3 regions of the Promicromonospora sp. NPDC023987 genome follow, and region 3 is predicted to be linked to each of the others. Evidence: riboswitches for the same ligand, from Rfam matches in the RefSeq annotation. Region 3 holds a riboswitch; each other region holds the start of a gene.

Region 1 (2,212 bases), on a different contig from region 3:
AGCGCCTCCATGAACGTGGCCGGCTCACCGGACGCCGCGACCGGGAGCAGCAGGAGCAGCGTGCCCACCGCGATGGCACCGACGAAGCCGGCGATCACGAGCTGGCCGGGCCGACGCCGCAGTGCCGCACCCCGCCCGCCCTCACGACCCGCGGGGCTGCTGAACCGCATCTGGCTACCGTCGGCTTTCGTTCGTCGTACGTCACGGTCGTGTACCGGCGCCGCCTGACGCCCGGCCGCTACGTTAGCCCGTCATCGACGCGGGAACGCGGAAGGCGCCGCCTCCGGCGCCGGGCGGAAACCCGGCGCGGAGGCGGCGCCTCGCGGTGAACTGCTGGTCCTACGGCTCAGGCCCTGCGGCTTGGCCCTACGGCTCAGGCTCTACTCGTATCGTCTGAGCCTGCGGTTCCGCTCCGGGCGCGTGCCTCGTACCTCGGCCCACACCCTGCGCTGCACCTACGGCTCAGGCCCTACTCGTATCGTCTGAGCCTGCGGTTCCGCTCCGGGCGCGTGCCTCGTACCTCGGCCCACACCCTGCGCTGCACCTACGGCTCAGACGACGCGGATGAACGTCGGGCTGTTCTGCCACATCTCGGTGTAGCGCACCGGCATGCCAGCGGCCCAGGCCTCGATGATCATGCCGTCGCCCGCGTAGAGGGCCACGTGGCCGGGCGTCCAGACGATGTCGCCGGGCTCCGGGTAGGTCACCTGGTAGCCGGAGCTGAGCATCGCACCGGACGAGTGCGGCAGGTTCACGCCGAGCTGCGCGTACACGTACTGGATCAGGCCGGAGCAGTCCATGCCCTCGGCCGGCGAGTTACCGCCCAGCACGTAGGTGATGCCGAGGTAGTTGAAGGCGATGTTGATGGCCTGCTGGCCGACCGGGACCGGGTCCGGAGCGTCGACCGAGACGACGGCAGGGCCTTCGTCCCCCTTGCTGCCCTTCTTACCGTCCGACGAGGTACCCAGGGCTTCCATCTCGGTCGGCATCTTTGCATCGGCCGGGACGGTCACGGTGGGGGCGTTCACGACGGCCTGCTTGGCGACCGCGGTGAGGGAGTTGAGGTCGACCGAGTTGAGCTTCGCGGTCTTCACGTCGGTCTTGAGGTCCATCGCCGGGGCCGCGTGGGCCGTCGTCGCGATGGTCGAGATCAGAACGCCACCTGCAGCTGCGGCGATGGCGCCACGGCGGGCGACGGTGCCGGCGTTCTCCGTGGCGGTACGAGCAAGAATGGTCAGCGGTGTCATGGCCGGCCGGCTGTCACGATGCCGGCCGCGAATGGAGTTCGTCACCTAATGTCTCCTGTACCGCCTGCGAGGTCAGCTGTCGGGTTCGGGTAGGAGTACACACCCGGCCGCACGGCTACTGGGGGGTTCCGTCCGGCTTCACCCCGAGGACGACGATGTCGCTGTCGCCCGGGAAGTGGGTCCCCCGCTCCTGTCTCGAACGTCTGGTCGTGAACCGGTGACAGGATTCGGCGTCCGGCGCACGGCTCCACCGTTGCGGGGGAGCAGAAGTCAAAGTACACACGTTCACGGGAAAAGTCACGATCGGGTTACGCATTACGGTCTGACCCAACGAAGACGCAGATTTACGTCGTTCCGGTCTTCAGCGGTTATGACCGACATCACACACATCCGCTACCGTTCGGCCGCATGTCCGAAAGTGCGTACCGCGTCTCCCCCTGGTGGGTGCTTCTCATCAGTGCCGTCGCATGGTGGGTCGGTGGCTTCTTGCCCTGGCTTCTTCAGGCGTTATACGTGGTCACCGGCATTTCGGAGGCTGCGACAGCGGCCGGTGGAGGCTTTCTGCCCCTGCCGTTCGTCGCCGACGACGCGGTGGTCGGGCTGGCCGTCATGGCCCTGTTCGGCGGTCTCCTCGGCGGGGTCGCGGCCGGTCTGCCGGCGTCGGCGAGAGCGGGGGCCGGCGCTGCGCTCACAGGCACCCTCGTGGCCATGGCGGCCACGGTCGGAGTCTCCTGGTGGCTCTCGATGCGGGGGAGTGTGCCCGGCGACGCCGTGCCGCTCGGGATGGTCGTCATCACCGGGGTCGCCGGGGCGGTCGGGCTCGCGGCCGGCCTCCTGACGGTCCTCGGACCGGCAGCCCTGCGCGGTCTGACGCTCGCTCTGCCGGTGGTGCTCCTCGACGGCTGGCTCTGGGGGCTGCTCCCGGGGAACCTGGTGTCCCCCACCGGCACCTGGTGGATCTTCGC
Region 2 (2,212 bases), on a different contig from region 3:
ACCTCGGATCGCGTCATCGCCAGCCCTTTCTTCGGCAGTGCACCATTGCACTCCAAACCTACCGGCGGCGCGCGCGTTGTGGGTAACCGGTGGCAAAAAGTCTGCAGGAAGAAGGCAAAGCAGAGCGCCTGCCCGGTGTCCGGACAGGCGCTCTGCTCAGTGGTGCTACGTGGCTGGGCTCAGACCCTATGCGTACGAGCCTGCGGCTCAGCCCATGCGGATGAACGTGGGGTTCGACTGCCAGATGGTGCGGAAGTCGACCACGGTGCCCGGCTTGGACGCGTCGATCATGGTGTTGCCACCGGCGTAGATCGAGACATGGCCGGGGGTCCACATCAGGTCGCCCGGCTGCGCCTCGGACGCCGGCACCTGCGTGCCGTAGCCCGGCTGCGCGCCCGACGAGTGCGGCAGGTTGATACCGAGCTGGCCGTAGACGTACGAGGTGAAGCCGGAGCAGTCGAAGCCGCTCGGCGATCCACCACCGGAGACGTACGGCACGCCGACGTAGCGGCTCGCGATGGAGATCACGGAGTTGCCGATCGCCGACGCGGGAACGTCCACCGAGGTGGCGGTGGCGGCGGCGGCCTCTGCGGCTTCCGCAGCCTCTGCGGCGGCCTCCTCTGCGGCCTTCTCGGCCTCTGCGGCGGCGAGCTCTGCCTGGTAGTCCTCGTTCTCGGCGGCGGAGACCACGGAGACCGCGGCCTTCTCGACGGTGAGCTCAGCGTCGGGCGCGACGGTCACGACGGGGGCGTTGGCCAGCGCCTCGCGAGCCTGCGACGTCAGAGCGTTGAGGTCGACCGAGTTCATCTTCGCGTGGCCGGACTCGACGGGCGCGGCCTGTGCGGCCATCGCTCCACCGAAGGTCGAGACGAGAAGTGCGCCACCGGCAGCGGCGACCGCGGTACGGCGGCCGACGGCGGCGTTCTGCGCGAGTTCGCTGAGGGGAGTTACTGGTCGTCGCGCAGCCCGATGACGGGCGCGAGTCGTACGTGCAGTCACGTATTACCTCTCCTTGTACGCCTTCGAGGTCAGCTGTCGGGTTCGGGTGGGAGAAATCACCCGGCCGTGCATCCCGAAGGAATACCCGGCTTCACCCCGAGGACGCACCCTGGCGCCCGTTGGTGGGTCCCCCGCCTCTGTCATGCGGTCGTTTTGGACCCCGGCCGGTGACAGAGTTCGGCGTCCGTCCGAGGACTCCCACGAATAACTCCGTGGGAGCGGTCCGAACGTACCGGACCTCTCCGCCGATGTCACGTTCCGGCAACGAATGCCATGACGTGTCGGACCTGCGGCTTCACGTTTCCGGCAAATCGGACGCTTTAAGCGGTCGCCACGAAGAGGTGGCGGGCCAGGTCTTCCCCGAGCTCGAGCGCAGTTCCCGCGCCGTCGACCGTCACCGTGTAGGTCCCGTCGTTGTGCTCGGCGGTGACGCGGGAGCCGGGCACCAGGCCGGCGTCCGACAGGCGCGCGAGCAGCTCGACGTCCGTCTGCAGTGGCTCCGCGATGCGGGTGAGGGACGCCGCGAGCGGCTCGCCCTTGATGCCCTTCTTCGCCGCAGCCTCGAACGCGGCGGGCAGCGAGATCACGCCGGTCAGGAACGGCACGTCGGTGTACTCCTCGCCCAGCTCCGAGAGGCCGGGGATCGGGTTGCCGTACGGGTCGTGGTGCGGGTGGTCGAGCAGGCCGACGAGGCGCTTCTCCACGAGGTCGCTCATGACGTGCTCCCAGCGGCAGGCCTCGACGTGCACGTGCTCCCAGTCGAGCTTGATGACGTCGGTCAGCAGACGCTCGGCGAGCCGGTGCTTGCGCATCACGCGCATCGCCTTGTCCTGACCCAGCTCGGTGAGCTCGAGGTGCCGGTCGCCCGTCACGATCACCAGACCGTCGCGCTCCATGCGCGCGACGGTCTGGGACACCGTCGGGCCGGAATGCCCCAGGCGTTCCGCGATGCGCGCGCGCAGGGGCGTGATGCCCTCCTCGTCGAGCTCGTAGATCGTCTTGAGGTACATCTCGGTGGTGTCGATCAGATCCGTCACGTCAGCTCCCGTCATGCGCACAGCCGCCCAGTCGCCCTGGACACGTGCGGCCCGGGCGTCGGCCCAGGTTCTAGTCTAGTTCTGTGCCACTGACTATCCCGACACAGCTGCTGCCCACCGACGGCCGTTTCGGCTCCGGCCCTTCCAAGGTGCGCCCGGGCCAGGTCGATCATCTC
Region 3 (2,212 bases):
CGCGGCCCGGGAGATGGTCCAGCCCAGGCCCCACGCATCGCCCATCGAACCGATGTCCGGCACCGTCACCTGCTCCGCCTGCATGGCGGCCACGCTCTGCTCGCTCAGCACCCGCGTGCCGCCCGGCGCAAGTCCCCCGGCCAGGTGCATCCCCGCGAAGGTGACCAGGTCACGCGGGCGCATGGCGAGCATCGACCCCGCCGCCGCGTTGGACCGTGCCAGCGCCCAGACGGGCGCCGCCGTCCAGTTGCCGTCCGGGCCCTGGACGTGACCCACCGCCGCCCGGTGCAGGATCGCCTCGTACGGGCTGGGCGCCACGTGCGTCAGGCCCAGCGGCTCGGCCAGGAGCTCGGTCAGCGCCCGGTCGTACGGCACCTTGTGCACCACCTCGACCAGGCGCCCCAGCAACGCGAAGCCCGCGTTGTTGTAGGAGAACATCGCGCCCGGCGCGAAGAGCTGCGGCAGGCCGTGCAGCTCCGCCAAGTACTTGCCGATCGCGTCGTCGCCGCGGCCCGTGTCCGTGAACACGTCGCCCTCGAACCCGGCCGTGTGGCACAGCAGCTGGCGGGTGGTGATGGCGGCGCTCGCGGCGTCGTCCGCCACCCGGAACTCCGGGAGGTACGTGCGCAGCGGGAGGTCGAGGTCGAGCGTGCCGTCGTCCACCGCCCGCATCAGCAGGGACGTGGTCCACAGCTTGGTGACGGACCCGATCTGGAACACGGAGTCCGTGGTCGCCCCGACCCCGGTCGTCGTGCTGAGCACGCCCGCCGCCGCATCGACGACCTCGCCGTCGACCAGCACCGCGACACCCGCGCCCGGGACCTGATGGCGGGCGACCAAGTCGGCAAAGTGATCGTCAAGCCAGGTCGAGACCGAGTCGAGAGATGTCATGCCGTCAGGCTATGGAAAGCCCCGCACGTGGTGTTCGTCCTGCCGGACAAGGAGGCGAGGGGCCAGTTGTGCGGGCCGACGAACCGCGGTTGGCCGCCGAAAACGGGATAGACGAGTGACGTATCTCATGCGGACAATCCGGTCAAGTGGAACCGGTGCAGCCCAGGAAGCCGTGATGCGATTGTGACTTCGGTGGCGATCAGGGTTACGGTCGCTCCCGGTTCGCGGGAAAGCCGCGACCACTCGAGGTGGACGCCGAGCCCTGTCACCGCCGCGAGATCTGCTCCGAAACAGATGACAGGGACGGGGGAACCACGAATGCGGGCACCATCGGTGCCCTTGGGGTGAAGCCGCACAGCACGACGCGGCCGGGTCATTCTCCGATCCGAATCCGACAGCTCACCTCGTAGGCGCAGGGAGAACCGCTGTGACTACACGCACGCCCGGGCGCCATCGTGCTGCCCACCCGCCCATCACCCCGCTGACGCCGATCTCGCGCGCCGCCGCACGCGGCATCTCCGCGACCGCCCGACGTGGCGCGGTCGTCGCCGCCGGATCAGGCCTCGTCGTCTCGCTGCTCGGGGTCCCGGCGAACGCCGCCCCGATGAAGGAACCCGGCACGACCACGGCAGAGCTCGAGACCGTCCGGGACGCGGTGCAGGACGCCGCGCAGAAGTCGACCGGCGCAGAGGTCACCACCGCCGCGCTGACCACGGCGTCGGTGGACACCGCCCCCGCCGTGCGGGTCGCCGCCGACAGCGAGTTCACGCTCGAGACCGGCACCATCAAGGTGACGCCGGCCCCCGAGCCGGAGCCCGTGCCCGAGCCTGAGCCTGAGCCCGAGCCGGTCGTCGAGAAGGCCGCCGAGCCCGTGAAGGACGTCGTCGAGAAGGCCGCCCCGGCCGCCGCCAACGACATCGTCTCCATCGCCCGGCAGTACATCGGCGTGCCGTACGTCTGGGCGGGTTCGACGCCCGCAGGCTTCGACTGCTCCGGGTTCACGGCGTACGTCTACGCCCAGATCGGCGTCACGCTGCCGCACTCCTCCACTGAGCAGCGCTACGCGGGCACCGAGGTCTCGGCTGCCGAGGCGCAGCCGGGCGACCTCATCTGGAGCCCCGGCCACATCTCCATCTACGCGGGTGGCGACAAGCAGATCGAGGCGCCGGTTCCCGGCCAGACGGTCCACGAGTCGCAGATCTGGCAGGACAACCCGGTCTTCATCCGCGTCGGCTGAACCGACCCGGACAGCGGCTGAGCCGGAGGCTCCGCCGTCAGCTCCACCACGAAGGGCCCGCACCGACACGGTGCGGGTCCTTCG

What was found. Region 3 has a riboswitch for cyclic di-AMP ahead of AB0F40_RS18100 (NlpC/P60 family protein). Riboswitches for the same ligand answer to the same signal wherever they lie in the genome.
Region 1: it holds a riboswitch for cyclic di-AMP, as region 3 does, so the genes downstream of both, AB0F40_RS24370 (C40 family peptidase) here and AB0F40_RS18100 (NlpC/P60 family protein) in region 3, are expected to answer to the same signal.
Region 2: it holds a riboswitch for cyclic di-AMP, as region 3 does, so the genes downstream of both, AB0F40_RS12755 (NlpC/P60 family protein) here and AB0F40_RS18100 (NlpC/P60 family protein) in region 3, are expected to answer to the same signal.

Annotation. Positions count from the first base shown of each region.
Region 1 covers NZ_JBEZZF010000082.1:16,954-19,165, reverse strand. The annotation lists gene AB0F40_RS24375 (potassium transporter TrkG) at 1-170, opposite strand, end outside; gene AB0F40_RS24370 (C40 family peptidase) at 552-1,292, opposite strand; cyclic di-AMP (ydaO/yuaA leader) riboswitch at 1,294-1,490, opposite strand; gene AB0F40_RS24365 (hypothetical protein) at 1,761-2,212, shown strand, end outside.
Region 2 covers NZ_JBEZZF010000023.1:43,040-45,251, forward strand. The annotation lists gene AB0F40_RS12750 (universal stress protein) at 1-17, opposite strand, end outside; gene AB0F40_RS12755 (NlpC/P60 family protein) at 208-849, opposite strand; cyclic di-AMP (ydaO/yuaA leader) riboswitch at 1,002-1,192, opposite strand; gene AB0F40_RS12760 (iron dependent repressor, metal binding and dimerization domain protein) at 1,320-2,036, opposite strand; gene serC (phosphoserine transaminase) at 2,120-2,212, shown strand, end outside.
Region 3 covers NZ_JBEZZF010000042.1:34,334-36,545, forward strand. The annotation lists gene AB0F40_RS18095 (serine hydrolase domain-containing protein) at 1-891, opposite strand, end outside; cyclic di-AMP (ydaO/yuaA leader) riboswitch at 1,165-1,316, shown strand; gene AB0F40_RS18100 (NlpC/P60 family protein) at 1,319-2,128, shown strand.